One region of the Megamonas funiformis genome, then DNA from elsewhere that is predicted to be linked to it. Evidence: riboswitches for the same ligand, from Rfam matches in the RefSeq annotation. Region 1 holds a riboswitch; each other region holds the start of a gene.

Region 1 (3,804 bases):
TTTATGCTGTGGAATAGGTCCCATATTAGCAAGGAAAATATTTACATTTTCCCCTGTTTTTTCTAGATACTTTTCTGTGCGATGACGAAGTTGTTCATATCTTTCAGTCCAGCGATGTGGCAAAATAGCTTCTATAACTTCACCTGTCGCCTCTCCTGTAAGTGCTGTAGATATTTCACCTAAAGTGGCACCCGCTTTAATAGTCTGTTTAACTGTATTTATTAATGAACCATGTTCACTAAAATCACGTTTACCAATTTCCGATAATAATAATTTAACATAATCATTGTCACGTACTTTTACATTAACTTTAATTGCCATTTTTCTATCTGCTATAATTTTATCAAAATTAATTTCTGGTACTTCCAATAATTTTTCAGTCATATTTGGATACATATTATTACCAACAGCACGATCTTTTCTTGTTGCTAAATTTTTAAAACGAGCTTGTAATACTTCATTAATAGCTATCTGCACAGTATTATTTTCTAAAGCTTTTATTAAACCACCATGAGCTTCAATTTCTTGAAATTTTGCCCAAGCCTTTTGAGTAAACTCTTCTGTCAATGGTTCAAGATACCAACTACCACCAGCAGGGTCTATTGGTTGAATAAAATTAAATTCATGTTGCTCCATAATTTGAATATTTCGTGCAATACGACGAGAAAATTCATCACTAGGACGTATACAATGGTCAAATGGTTTTACAAACATACCATCCATACCACCAACAACAGCAGAAAATGATTGTGTAGCTGCACGAAGTAAATTTACATAAGGATCATATACTGTTTGACAAAAAGACGATGTACTTACATATATATTAATTTTTTGAGCTATATCATCTCCACCACAATTTTTAACAATTTGAGCCCAAATCATTTTCACACTGCGTAATTTAGCAATTTCCATAAAAAAATTTGCACCTATACTAAAATGAAAACGTAAATGACGACAAAAAGTATTCACATCAATGCCACGTCGTTCCATAGATTTCATATATGTTACAGCTTCATTCATGGCATATGCTACTTCTTGGATATCATTTGCACCACCATTGTGATAAACATCTGTATTTACTACTACAGTCTTTAATTCTGGTGCAAATTTTTCTGCCCAACAAATACTATGAGCCATTTCATCATAATATTCATCAAGAGGTCGTGTAAGCTTTCCATCTAAAGCTAATTCTCCAATAGGATCTGCTGTAATAGCACCATGAAGTTTTTTTAGTGATAATTTTTTCTGTTCACACACCACTGCAACAGCAGAAAGTAATGCTATATTAGAAGCACCTGCATAAATATCAATTTCAAATTTTTCTAAATCAACATCATCTAATAATTTATTTACATCTGATAAAGTCGATAAAGAAACACCAATATCTGCGATTTCTTCTTTATTAGCTGTATCTACATCATAACCTTTACGTGTTGCTGTATCCAAAACTACACTTGCAGCTGTTGAACCTTTTAATAATTCATATTTTACCATTTCATTGGCTTCACTAGGAGTTTTAGCATCACACTCTTGAGCTATTGTCCATGGTTTATGTATATAACCACTAGCATTAGCTCCACGTAAATTACTTTCCATTCCTGGATAAGTCTTATTATGAGTTAACCCTTCTAAATCTTCCATACGATAAATAGGGTTTAATGTAATACCTTCATAAGTTTTAGTAAACATACTTTTTTCAAAAGGTTTTCCCTTTAATAATGCCACTACAGCTTCTTTCCATTCTTCATATGAAGGAATTTCAAACTCATCAAAAGTAACAGCAGGAATATCTTGTTCTTGTTGTTCTTCTTGTCGAATTTCTTCGCCAAGTGTTTTATCTTGTTCCATATATAATAATTTCCCTTCTCTACTTCTGCATTTTCATTTAAGGGGATAATTTAATACTATTATTGAATAGTTAATAAATACTCTTATATATCTAATAAATGGTTCGAGTTCCTCCTACCTAGATATTAAATATAAAATTTATAAAAAAGCCATCACTAAATTTAGTGATGGCTGGATTGGTAATATATATTCCCCAAATATTATTTACCATTTTTATTAAATTATTCAAGTATTTATGCTAATCATAATAATGATTAAATTTTTCAGTAAATTAAACATAATTTACAACAAATTAATATGATACATCGATGGCACTTGCTTAAGATAATCATGAGCCATCTTCATGGATTATCTCTATAAACAGAAAAACCGCTTTTCATAAACAATATATGAAAAACGGTAGAAAATTATAATTAGAATTTACATGTATAAAAAACATATACATTCTACTACATCTCTCCCCGTCTCTCGCAGGTCAAACGACGATGCTTCTTATAGGCAGTTCTTCTGACTCAGTATCATTGCTCACTTCGCCTTCCCAGTTTCCCAGTGACATTCATGAAGTTTGCTCCTCTTTACAGCGGCGGGACCGTGCCGGATTTTAACCGTCTTCCCTATTAAGCATAAATATGCACCTATAAGGTTTCATTATCAACTTGTCGCCTTTATTATACTTTTTATTTTATATATTTGTCAACGATAAATTAAAATACTTTTAAGATAATTATTTTATATAGAGTATTGACACAAATTCTATATAGTGATATTCTAAAAAAGAACTGAATATAGTTCAATGAATCAGGTGTCCATTTGGACTTAATAGGGAATTCAGTACGTAATTTATTATTAAGCTGAAACGGTCCCGCCACTGTATGAGGGAACTTATCCAAATTTATGTCACTGGGAAACTGGGAAGGCTTGGATATAGTAATGAACTCGAGTCAGGAGAACTGCCTGATTAACAATCACCGTGTGCAATTAATTTATTTTAATTGCCATACCTGCGAGCGATGGGGAGGAGATTAGACAGTAAATTTTAGAATTTACTCAATGTGTCTATTCACCTCTTTTCAAAGCGAAAAGGGGTTTTTTATTTATCGGTTTTACTTTATGTCTTCAGCAAACATAAAGTAATCATTGCTCAAAATTCCAAACTAATCATTATATTGTTGTATTATTATGCTTATAGCATGCTTAAGTATTATCCTAAGCATGCTATTTTTTTCTTATAATTTAATTTTAAAGATAGCTTTTTTTATAGTTTGACTTTGTTGACAGATAATAGCAGTACGATGAGCATCTTCTGGATAACAAATTAGAAAATCACCTTTGTTAATTAAGTTAACATTAGCTTTTTCTTCACCTATTAATTCCACAAAATCGCGATTTTCGTCAAATGATTTTATTTGCATATCATCGCAAAAGCTCACATCAATACTTTCTTTGCCTTCAATAATCATATGCACATCAATATATTTTTTATGTGCTTCCCAAAAGCGCTCTTCACGTTTTACTGTAGCATAGTTTTCGATATTAACAAAAAACTCATCGCCATTTATTTTATAACTACCTTTTTCATATGCAGTTAAATCATGTTCTTTTGCATAAGTAAAACAAGCTTTAATTTTTTCTGTCAAAAAATCATACTTATCTGCGTATTTAAGATTGCCAAAAATCATGTTTATAACCTCTTTTCTTAGTTTATTAAAATAATTATATCATGATATTGAAAAAATATTCTTCTCCATTTATCATTAAAGCTAAATATTAATATTATAAGTGAGATGATTTTATGGTACACATACCAAAATTAAATACATTACAAACTGAAAATAAAATTCCCTTTAAAGTAGAAGCACCTTTTGAACCTACAGGCGACCAACCTCAAGCGATTGAAGCTTTAGCTCAAGGCATTCAAAATGGTCAAACATCACAAGTTTTATTAGGTGCTACAGG
Region 2 (3,804 bases), 750 kb from region 1:
TATTTAATTATCTTATTTTAAGAAGAAAACATATAGAAAATCTTTATTTTCTATATGTTTCTTCCTAATCTTTTATATTAAATTAAAATTCATATTCCATACCAACTGCAAAATTTCTACCTGGCATACCATACCAATCACCTGGTTTACTGCCCCACCAAATAGCATTAGTTTGTTCTGCATATTCTTGATTGAATAAATTATTTACCTTAGCAAAAACTTTTAGATTATCTTCTGGTTTATAATTTAATCCTAAATTGAATACCCAATAATTATCACTTGGCCACCCTTTTGATTCTACCTTATTGCCATCTCTACCAATAAAACCTTTTCCATCTAATCCAATATTCCATTTATCTTTTGTATAATCTACACCAACTGTTACCATATTTTTAGGTAAATATCCATAATCTGTAGTTCCTTTTTTATTTGTATATGATAACCTCGACCAACTCAATAATCCATGCCAAGAGTCATCAAAATATTTTTCATATTGAATATCAAAACCATGAGCTTTTTCACTGTCATTAACATAAGTATCTTCTTTCACATCAAAACCTATATTCCTGTCAGAATCACGTTTAAAATAATGTGCATTAATCATTGAACTATCATCAATTTTATGATTAATGCCCACTTCATAATTTTTGCCTTCTTCTGGTAACAATTTAGCATTACCATAGTTAGTATCATAAAGTTGATACATTGATGGCAATACAAAATAATCATTATATGCTATATATATATTAGTATCATCTGTAAAATTATATCCTAAATTAAAACTTTTAGCTGTATTTGATTCTAATTCTACTAGACCACCAGATGGATCATCATAGCGTATACCACTTGTTAATTTCCATTTATCATCAAACATCCATTCATCTTGTAAAAAATATGATGTATTTTTTAACGATTGATATGTTTCATAGGAACGATAATCTGGTGTCCATACTGTTGATGGATTTAAATTTTCGGATTTTATATGCTCAAGACCTACAGTAACCACATGAGTATCACCAAAAATTTTTGTTAAAGTATCATTTATCACTGTACTTTTATATCTATTATTCCAGAAATTACCCCAACTATCATCTCTTGAATTATGTAATAATCCAACATGTTCAAATTTGGCATTATTATAACTTAATACATTGCTCAAACTATCATCTATTTTTTGATTATATATTATTTGCAAATTTCTTGACTTAGCTTCACCTTTAATATCTTGATTATATAAATGATCTAAAAAAGAAAAATCATCATCACCATTTGTATAATTTAGTATAATATTAGCATTATCTGAAAGATCTTGCTTTAACATCACTCCTATATTTTCAGAATTATCATGCGCTTTCCATTCTATATCATTACCATCTTTGAATTTTCCTGAAATAGCTTTTTGTCCATAAATTCTATAACTTGTATCTCCTAATGAACCTTCAGTACTTATTTTATATTCTTCTTTACCAAAACGTCCTGTACTAGTAGTTATTTTGGTTTTAGGCTCAGTATCTTTCTTGGTAATAATATTTATTACTCCCCCTTTAGCATCGCTACCATATAATACAGACGCTGAGCCTTTTAAAACTTCTATACGCTCAATATTTTCCATATCACTAACTAAATGAAATGGATATGTTTGTCCTGTACCTGTCATTGATACACGAACACCATCAATCAATACTACAACTTGATCAGAACCATTTATTCTAACTTTTGACATACTATACCCAGGTAAATTATAATCTAAAAATTGTATACCTGTCACAGTACGCAGAGCCTCTTCTATAGTATTATAATGCATACGTTCTATATCTTCTTTTGTTATTACACTAATGTTAGCATTAGCATCCGTTAAATTTTCTTCTCTTTTTGTAGCTGTTATAACTACTTCATCTAAATTATAAGATTTTAACTGTTCAACTGTTTCTGTTGCTTCAGTTGCTCCTACATAATTATTGCCTAAATTTAAAGTTGCTAAACATATACACATAGCTAATTTTTTCTTTGATAAATTCATTTCACACTCTCCATATCTATAATTCATATAAGTTTTTATAAAAAAAAACGACTACAATATATGCAGTCGTTTTTTTCATAACTGCATGACAAAACAGTGCTAATTATAAACATATAAATAATATCTACGTTTATTTGCACTATTCAAATTTGTACATCGCAAATTATGAACATAAAAATGGCGCCCTGACTAAGATCTATGCAATATTATCCCTTTGCGAGAGGATACTGATAATACTGCTCCCAACACAGTTGCGGTACAGCTCTAGATTCTCACTAGATTCCCCATATAATTTCTCTATTTATTTAAATTAAATACAAAAAAGCCTTTTGTTATCAACAAAAGGCGTAATTATGTAAAAACTTCACCATACCGTCTCTCGCAGTAACTTTTATTGGCTACTAAAATTAGGCAGTTCTTCTGGCTCTGCTTCACCGCTCATCTTGCCTTCCCAGTTTCCCAGTGACATATTTAAGACTCGCTCCACATTACAGCTACGGGATAGCACAGGTTTCACACCTGTTTCTCTATTAAGTATTGCTACACCTAACTTTATCTATATTTATCTTTTCATAGATTGTATTTATCTATTACAATTTTGCATTATAAATGATAATATAGTTAATGTCAATAAAAATTTAATCTAATTTTAATCTTTTATCAAATACTATTGTTTTTTTTTATAAAAAATGCTATACTTCTATGCAACAAATGAATAATTCATAATTTAGGTGTACTTTGTACTTAATAGAGAAATCGGTATAAGCCGATGCGGTCCCGCCGCTGTAAGGACGAGCTATATTTCATTTATGTCACTGGGAAACTGGGAAGGCGAAATTATGCAATGACTCCAAGCCAGAAGAACTGCCTATATTATCTTTCCGATTCCTGCGAGTGACATGGATAGGAAAATATATAATATTGCTGAATTTAAATTTATTTTATATATTTATGCCTTCCTTTCTTTTCAGGTTAGGAAGGTATTTTTATTTTTAGGAGGTAATATTTTGTCTGATGTATTAATGTATTTTGAAAAAGGTGGATTAGTAATGTATCCACTACTTATTTGTTCACTAGTTATTATTTTTATTGCTATTGAACGATATCTGTTTTATAAATCTATTGATTCTGGTCATTTATTTACTAAACAATATTGCGATATTCTATCTGGAGAAACGCTAGAAAAAGCTTTTGAATTTGCTAAAACACATAAAGGAGCTTGTGCTAATATTCTAACTCAAGCAAGTCCTTTGCCTACAGTAGAACGTACTGAGGCTTTTATGGAAATGAAGGGTAATATTGTAATGTCTCGTTTACGTGAAAAATTAAGTTATTTAAGTGTAATTACCACATTAGCTCCACTTTTAGGACTTTTAGGAACTATTGTTGGTATGATTACCACATTTAGTATTTTTAATATTCAAGCTGGTCAACCAATGGCCATTACAGGTGGTATCGGTGAAGCTCTAATTGCCACAGCTTCTGGTCTTTGTGTGGCAATTTTATCTTTATGTGTTCATTCTTATCTCTCACATAAAATGAACAATATTATCACTAATATGGAACAATGTTTTTCTGCTTTATCTGAGGCTAAAGTCAGAGGTGCTAATAAATGAAATTAAGAAATTATCGTGAGACTAAACAACCTGATTTAAATATCATTCCAATGATTGATATTATGTTTTTTTTATTGGTATTTTTTATGCTTAGTACGATGTACATGGTAGAACAAAAAACTATTCCTGTAAATTTACCACAAGCTACTTCTGCTGCTATTGATAACA
Region 3 (3,804 bases), 350 kb from region 1:
ATAGACTTAAACTAATAGCCTTCCATAATTTTTTCATTCTAAAACTTTTCATATTCAACCTCTTTTCTTATCAATAAAATCTATCAATCTTGTCTAGGGTCTAAGATATCACGTAAACTATCTCCCCAAAGATTAAATATAGCTACTACTATAAAAATAGCTAACCCTGGATAAATCATCAGCCATGGGGCAGTTTGTATATATTGTCGACCTTCATTGAGCATTAATCCCCATTCTGGTGTAGGTGGTTGAGCACCAAAACCTAAAAAAGATAGACCCGCTATTTCCATCATCATAGTCCCAATATCCATTGCACCTGTTATTACAATCATTGGCAATATATTTGGTAATATGTGGCGCCATAAAATATTAATAGTTGTTGTACCATTTACTTTAGCAGCTATGATAAAATCATTATTACGTAATCTTATGACTAAACTACGAACTAGACGAGCATATTTTGCCCAACTTACTATTACTAAAGCAAAAATTGTATTTATAATACTTCCACCTAAAATACCAGCAATAGCAATTGCTAAAATTACACCTGGGAAAGACAACATAATATCAGCTAAACGCATCAATACAATTTCTACTTTACCACCAAAATAACCTGATAAAATACCAACTAAAGAACCAATAGTAGCCGTTAATATAACTAAACAAATAGTCATAAATAATGAAGTTTGTGTACCATAAATTATTCTGGAAAAGGTATCTCTACCTAATTTATCAGTACCTAAAATATGTTCACCGCTTGGCATCTGCAATACATTGGTCATATTCGATTCATAAGGGTCATGCGTAGCAATAATAGGTGCTAATATAGCAATTAGAATTACTAAAAAAACCAAAAATGTATATACAGAAAATAATTTATTATTCTTTATAAATTTAATCATCTTGAATCTCCTTTTTTCAGCCTAGGATCAAGATATGTATACGATAAATCTACTAAAAAATTAATTACTGTATACACAATAGAAATCCATAAAACAAATCCTTCGATTAATGGATAATCACGCATAGTAATAGCATACACTGCCATTCTCCCCATACCTGGCCAAGCAAAAACTGTTTCAATAACAGCAACACCACCTAATAACCAACCAATGGACATACCTAACAAAGTTATTAAAGGTAAAATTGCATTAGGCAAAATATGTTTCCATAAAATAGCTTTTTCAGACAATCCTCTAGCTCTAGCACCTATTACATAATCTTGATGTAATTCATCTAAAATAACAGTACGCACTTGCCTAGTATATTTTGCCGATTGATAGATAGCTAAAGTAAGTGCTGGTAACACTAATCCACTTGGTGTTACACTAGCAGTAGCTATAGGAAATAATCCCAATTTTAAGCCAAAAATATATAATAAAATCAATCCTACCCAAAAACTTGGCATAGATACACCAATAAAAGAAAAGATTCTCACTAAAAAGTCAGGAATTCTATTGCGATGTGTAGCGGAAAAAATTCCCAAAGGAATGGAAATAATTATAATTAAAATAATTGTAGTCAAAGCTAATAAAACAGTCCCTGCAAAACCTTCCATTAACTTATCTATTACAGGTTTTTTTCCTGAATAAGAAATTCCCATATCGCCTTGTGCTACACCTAAAAGCCAATTGCCATATTGTACAAGAAATGGATCATTAAGTCCCATTTCTTCACGAGTTTGCTCTATTATTTCTTGAGAAACAATAGTATCTGAAGCCTCTAAAACCATGGCTGCTGGATCACCAGGTGATAAATAAGTTAAACAAAATGTTAAAAAACTAACACCAATTAATGTAATTACTAATTGAATTAAACGATTTATTAATCGTTTCAAATTAAAACAACCTCCTTATTTTTTTCATTATTATAGATTAAAAAGCTCCTCTCCTTTCTTCCGTTAAGGCAAACAAAAAAAGTCTGCCTTTGCTAGCAGACTTTTAAGAGAAACATACAATTATAAATATAAGAAAAAAAGCCTAATTCTTATAGAATTAGGCAGTATTATACAATATTTATATCTGTATAAATCGCCTTCCCATCGCTCGCAGGTAATAACAGTGATTATTAAATAGGCAGTTCTCCTGGCTTAGAGTCATAGCTATTCACGCCTTCCCAAGAAAATGATTTATTCTCAGTGACATAATTGTGAAATCGCTCGTCTTTACAGTGGCGGGACCGCTCCGGCTTATACCGAATTCCCTATTAAGTCTGTATAGACACCTATTCTATCTATATTTTATTACTTATGTTTTATGTTATCATTAGTGTTAATCTTTGTCAATTATCTTATAATAAATTTCATTAATTTTATTATTACTAAAAACTTTATATAAGATATATAGTTTTTGTAAAGCTGTTAACTTATTGGCGGATTGATAAAAAAATTTAAAAATTATAGCCACAAAAAATCTATTTAAAATAGACTTTTGTATATTATTTTTCTCATAGCTTATTGTTTTTATAGATGATATAATTATGAATATAAAATTTATAATTGTTATCAATATTATAATATAAAGAGAGGGATTTTCATGTATGAAGATTTAATTGAAGAAAAAGTTTCTTCCGAAGATATTTTTGATGGGGTATTACTTCATGTAAAGCGTGATTATGTAAAATTACCAAATGGTAATAAAGCTGTTCGTGAATGGATAAAACATCAAGGTGCTTCTGCTGTTATTCCTGTATTGCCAAATGGTAATATTATTTTAGTGCGTCAATATCGTTATCCTATCGGCAAAGTAACTTTAGAAATTCCTGCTGGCAAATTAGATAGTGTAGATGAAGACCCATTAATTTGTGCTAAACGTGAATTATCTGAAGAAACAGGTTATACTGCTAATAAATACACACAAATTCATAAATTAGCTACTACTGTTGGTTTTTCTAATGAATGGATTTATATTTATTTAGCACAAGATTTAGTAAAAGGTAAACAACATACTGATGATGATGAATTTATAAATCTAGTAGAAATGCCACTAAGCGAAGCTGTCGATTTAGTTAATAAAGGTGAAATTTTTGATGCTAAATCTGTTGTTGCTATTTTAATGGCAGAAAAATTGTGCAAACAATAATCTATTTATATTTGTTATTTAAAAATTTAGGAGGTATTTAATGTTTGGTTTTGGTCCAGATATGATTTATGCAATCCCAGGTTTATTGATTGCATTGACTGTTCATGAATATGCTCATGCTAAGGTTGCTGATAATTTAGGAGATTTCACTCCTCGTATGAATGGCAGATTAACTTTAAATCCTGTAGCTCATATTGACCCTATTGGATTGATTATGTTATTTTTTGCTCAAATAGGTTGGGCAAAGCCTGTACCAATTAATTTAAATAATTTTGATGATTGGCGTAAAGGTGAAATGCAAGTTTCCTTAGCAGGTCCATTAGCTAATTTAATCACAGCTTTTGTAGCTTCAATATTTTTTGCTCTTTGTTTTAAATATAGTTTTGCTCCTCATTGGCTTGTTATGGTATTACAATTAATTATTATTTATAATGTAAATTTCGCTATTTTTAATTTAGTACCTATTCCACCACTTGATGGTTCTAAAATCTTATCTTCTCTATTACCAGGTAGATTAGCTTATAAATATCAATCATCTGTAATTAATCGTTATAGCTTTTTTATTCTAATCGCTCTTGTTTTTACTGGAATATTGGGTTTTATTATTCACCCTATCAGTAACTTTATTATAAGCATTTTAAATCTTATTATCTCTATTATTATTTAATGAGTTTTTTATGCAACAAGAACAATATAAGGTACATTTAGAATCCTTTGAAGGGCC
Region 4 (3,804 bases), 600 kb from region 1:
AGCGTAGCTACTAAAACGACAATAGGAGTATAAATTCTAGCAAAACGAGTGATGAATTTATCTATTTTAGGTTTATTAGCAGCAGCATTTTCTACAGCTTGTAAAATGCGCGAAACCATAGATTCAGATAATGGCTTTTCCACTTTCATTTTGATAGCGCCGGAAATATTCAAACAACCAGAAGTGATAGAGCTATTAGGGGCAATTTTTATTGGAACAGGTTCGCCAGTAACAGGTGATGTATCCAAACGGCTTTCTCCTTCAATGACAATGCCATCAACAGGAATTCTATCGCCAGCACGAACTAATAAAATATCGCCAACCTTAGCTTCATGAGCAGAAATAACAGAAATTTTATCACCATGGAGAAGATTTACTGTTTCAGGTCGTAAATCAACAGCGTCCATGATTTGACTGCGACTTTTTTCTGTAGCACGTTCTTCAAAATATTCGCCAATGCGATAAAAGAGCATAACACCGACAGCTTCAGGATATTCTTTGATAGCAAATGCTCCCAAAGTTGCGATACTCATGAGGAAGTTTTCATCGAAGACATTGCCATGAAATAAATTGGTGATGGCAGTTTTTAGTACATGGAAACCTAAAATTAAATAAGCTACGATATAAAGATAAAGTGTGTATTGGTCAGGTACAAGAGAGGTAAATTCGCCAATGATAAATAAAATGGCACCAAATACAATTTCAATAATATCAATGGTTTTTTCATCAAAAAATTTTTTTGTATTTTGATGAGATTTTGAAGAAGCTTCGTCAGCTTTTATGATTTTTACCCCATTTTCAATGGAATTAGCTATTTTATTTATTTGAGGTAGAAGTGCATCAGGATTTTGAGCTACTATTTTTAATTTTTTAGTAGCAAATGTCAATTGAGCAGATTTAATTTCAGGTAATTCGTTTAATTTTTTTTCGATTTTAGCACCACAGTTAGCACAATCTAGATTTTCGATTAGATAGATTTTTTCTTTATAATTAGAAGCATTTTCTTCAAGTTGAGAGATTATAGTGCCAGGTTCAATTTTGTCTGCTATTTTTTGAATAGTAGGTAATAATTCATCAGGATTTTTAGCTGTCAAAGTTAATTGTTTAGTCAAAATAGAAATAGTAGCGTTATCTATATCAGATAATTCGTTGATTTTTCGTTCGATTTTGGCAGCACAATTAGCACAATGGATATTGATTGAATATGCTTTTTGTTTGTGATTATTATTATCAATAGATAAATTAGAAGTAGTAGCCATATGTACGCCTCTTTTCTAAAATAATTATATACCTCTAGGGGTATTATCTTTATGTCTTTAGTATACCCTATGGGGTATATGGTGTCAAGAATGAATATCAATAATGATTAAATTTTTATTTGACTCAGTATAAATTTTGACTAGAATTATTTAGTATAAATATTTGTATAGATTTTAAGTAAAAATTTAGTCATTGAGGAGAGATTTTAATGAAGAATGATGAAAAAATAATTTTTCGTTTAGCCAAAATAGATGATGCAGAAAAATTAGTAGAAATTTATGCTCCCTATGTAAAAAATACAAATATCACTTTTGAATATGAAGTGCCAATAATTGACGAATTTAAACAGCGTATAACAAAAATAATGTCGAAATTTCCTTATATTTTAGCTTGTATTGGTGATGAAATAGTAGGTTATACATATGCTTCTACTTTTAGGGAACGACAAGCTTATAATTGATGTGTAGAAACTTCTATTTATATTAATGAAAAATATCAAGGTAGAAAAATAGGAGAAATTTTATATACGAAATTAGAAGCGATTTTAAAATTGCAAAATATAACTAATTTAGTAGCAAGCATAACATATCCCAATCCGCAAAGTATAGCTTTCCATGAAAAATTTAATTATAAGAAAATAGCTCATTTTACAAAATGTGGTTATAAGCAAAATTGTTGGTATGATATGGTTTTCATGGAAAAAATGATAAATAAACATGAAACATTGGCAAAAGAAATTATTTATTTGCCTGATTTAGATAAAAATTTAGTGGAAAAGATATTGCAGAAATAATAATTTGATTTGCAGTATTAATGGATAATGCCTATAATATAATATATTAAATTAAATAGAGATAGGTGCGTAAGCTTAATAAGGAAACTGGAAGAGCCAGTACGGTCCCGCCACTGTAAGGGGAGCTATTTTTAATTATGTCACTGAAATAATTTATTTTGGGAAGGCGAAAATCAGCGAGGAACCTAAGTCAGGAGACTTGCCTATTGGAAAAACACCGTGAAATTTATAGATGATATATTTTTCAGACTCACGAGAGATGGGCAGGTGGAGAATTTTTCGTAGAAATACGGGATAAGTCTATCTCCCTGCCCAAAGGGAGATTTTTTTATGCGTAAAGAAATGAAAAGTGGCTATACAACAGGTTCTTGTGCAGCTGCTGGTACAAAAGCTGCTATACTTGCTTTACAGGGAAATGTCGTTCAAGAGATTGAATTATATGCTCTAAGTGGAGAATTATTGCATATTCCCATTAAAAATGTAGAGCTTACATCAACTGGAGCAAGAGCAGAAGTCATAAAAGATGCTGGTGATGACCCAGATATCACACATGGAGCTTCTGTATTTACGGAAGTAAAAATAAATAAAGATGATGATAAAATCAATTTTTATGCTGGCTTAGGTATTGGAAAAGTTACAGAGGCAGGTTTATCTATTCCGCCAGGAGAGCCGGCAATAAATCCAGGGCCAAGAAAAATGATGACGAAAGTCGTTCGTGAATTGTTGCCAGAAGGTTATGGCTGTGATATTACAATTTCTATTCCTAAAGGAGTGGAACTAGCGAAAAAAACGCTTAATCCTATATTAGGTATAGAAGGCGGTATTTCTGTAATTGGCACTACTGGCGTGGTGCGTCCAATGTCTGAAGAAGGCTTTAAAAATTCGCTTACACCGCAGATTTCTGTAGCTAAAGCAAATGGATTTGATGATATTATTTTTGTTCCTGGGAAAATTGGTGAAAATATCGCTAGTAAATTAAATCTTCCAGCAAAAGCTATGGTGCAGACAAGTAATTTTATCGGTCATATGTTGGAATTTGCTGCTGATGAAGGAATTAAATCAGTGCTTTTATTTGGTCATTTAGGTAAATTAGTAAAAGTAGCTGGAGGAATTTTCTATACACATAGTAAAATAGCTGATGCTCGCTTGGAAATATTAGCTTCTTATGCTGCTCTTTTGGGCATGGACAAAAAAGGCGTAGAAGAAATTTTTAAAGTGAAGACAACAGAAGCAGCTATGCCAATCATTGAAAGATATGGATTGGTAGAAAAAGGTTTTTATGATTTATTAGCTAAAAGAGCTAGTCTTCGCAGTGAACAACATGTATTTAATGCTTTTAAAGTAGGAACTGTGATGGTTACTTTGAAAGGTGAAATTTTGGGCATGGACGATAATGCAAGAGAAATAGGTGGTAGATTAGGTTGGAACATAAAATAATTGTGGCTGGAATTGGTCCAGGAGCGAAAGAATATGTCATTCCTATGGCTATGCAAGCTATAAATGAAGCAAAAGTTTTAGTTGGAGGAACAAGAGCATTAAATGAATTTTCTCATCAAGGTCAAAAAACTTTTGCCATAAAAGCAGATATCAGTGCTGTGATGGATTTTATAAAAGTTGAATTAAATGATAATGATGTAGTAGTAATGGTATCTGGTGATCCGGGATATTATTCTTTGTTAAGTGCTTTGCGCAAGAATTTTCCTTTAGAAAATATAAAAGTAATTCCAGGACTAAGTTCCATGCAAACAGCT

Evidence for each region. Region 1 has a riboswitch for cobalamin ahead of GXM21_RS04390 (methylmalonyl-CoA mutase family protein). Riboswitches for the same ligand answer to the same signal wherever they lie in the genome.
Region 2: another riboswitch for cobalamin. It lies ahead of GXM21_RS08375 (TonB-dependent receptor plug domain-containing protein); the one in region 1 lies ahead of GXM21_RS04390 (methylmalonyl-CoA mutase family protein).
Region 3: another riboswitch for cobalamin. It lies ahead of nikB (nickel ABC transporter permease); the one in region 1 lies ahead of GXM21_RS04390 (methylmalonyl-CoA mutase family protein).
Region 4: another riboswitch for cobalamin. It lies ahead of cbiD (cobalt-precorrin-5B (C(1))-methyltransferase CbiD); the one in region 1 lies ahead of GXM21_RS04390 (methylmalonyl-CoA mutase family protein).

Annotation. Positions count from the first base shown of each region.
Region 1 covers NZ_CP048627.1:897,371-901,174, reverse strand. Annotated here, with positions in the region: gene GXM21_RS04390 (methylmalonyl-CoA mutase family protein) at 1-1,848, opposite strand, end outside; cobalamin riboswitch at 2,329-2,502, opposite strand; cobalamin riboswitch at 2,632-2,820, shown strand; gene GXM21_RS04385 (NanQ anomerase/TabA/YiaL family protein) at 3,075-3,527, opposite strand; gene uvrB (excinuclease ABC subunit UvrB) at 3,641-3,804, shown strand, end outside.
Region 2 covers NZ_CP048627.1:1,647,243-1,651,046, forward strand. Annotated here, with positions in the region: gene GXM21_RS08375 (TonB-dependent receptor plug domain-containing protein) at 83-2,020, opposite strand; cobalamin riboswitch at 2,180-2,366, opposite strand; cobalamin riboswitch at 2,414-2,585, opposite strand; cobalamin riboswitch at 2,733-2,906, shown strand; gene GXM21_RS08380 (MotA/TolQ/ExbB proton channel family protein) at 3,028-3,636, shown strand; gene GXM21_RS08385 (ExbD/TolR family protein) at 3,633-3,804, shown strand, end outside.
Region 3 covers NZ_CP048627.1:1,245,289-1,249,092, reverse strand. Annotated here, with positions in the region: gene GXM21_RS06325 (ABC transporter substrate-binding protein) at 1-37, opposite strand, end outside; gene nikC (nickel transporter permease) at 84-902, opposite strand; gene nikB (nickel ABC transporter permease) at 899-1,837, opposite strand; cobalamin riboswitch at 2,058-2,242, opposite strand; gene GXM21_RS06310 (NUDIX domain-containing protein) at 2,535-3,080, shown strand; gene GXM21_RS06305 (site-2 protease family protein) at 3,121-3,747, shown strand; gene GXM21_RS06300 (segregation and condensation protein A) at 3,758-3,804, shown strand, end outside.
Region 4 covers NZ_CP048627.1:301,340-305,143, forward strand. Annotated here, with positions in the region: gene GXM21_RS01405 (heavy metal translocating P-type ATPase) at 1-1,259, opposite strand, end outside; partial or broken gene GXM21_RS01410 (N-acetyltransferase family protein) at 1,469-2,053, shown strand; cobalamin riboswitch at 2,100-2,274, shown strand; gene cbiD (cobalt-precorrin-5B (C(1))-methyltransferase CbiD) at 2,384-3,490, shown strand; gene cbiE (precorrin-6y C5,15-methyltransferase (decarboxylating) subunit CbiE) at 3,475-3,804, shown strand, end outside.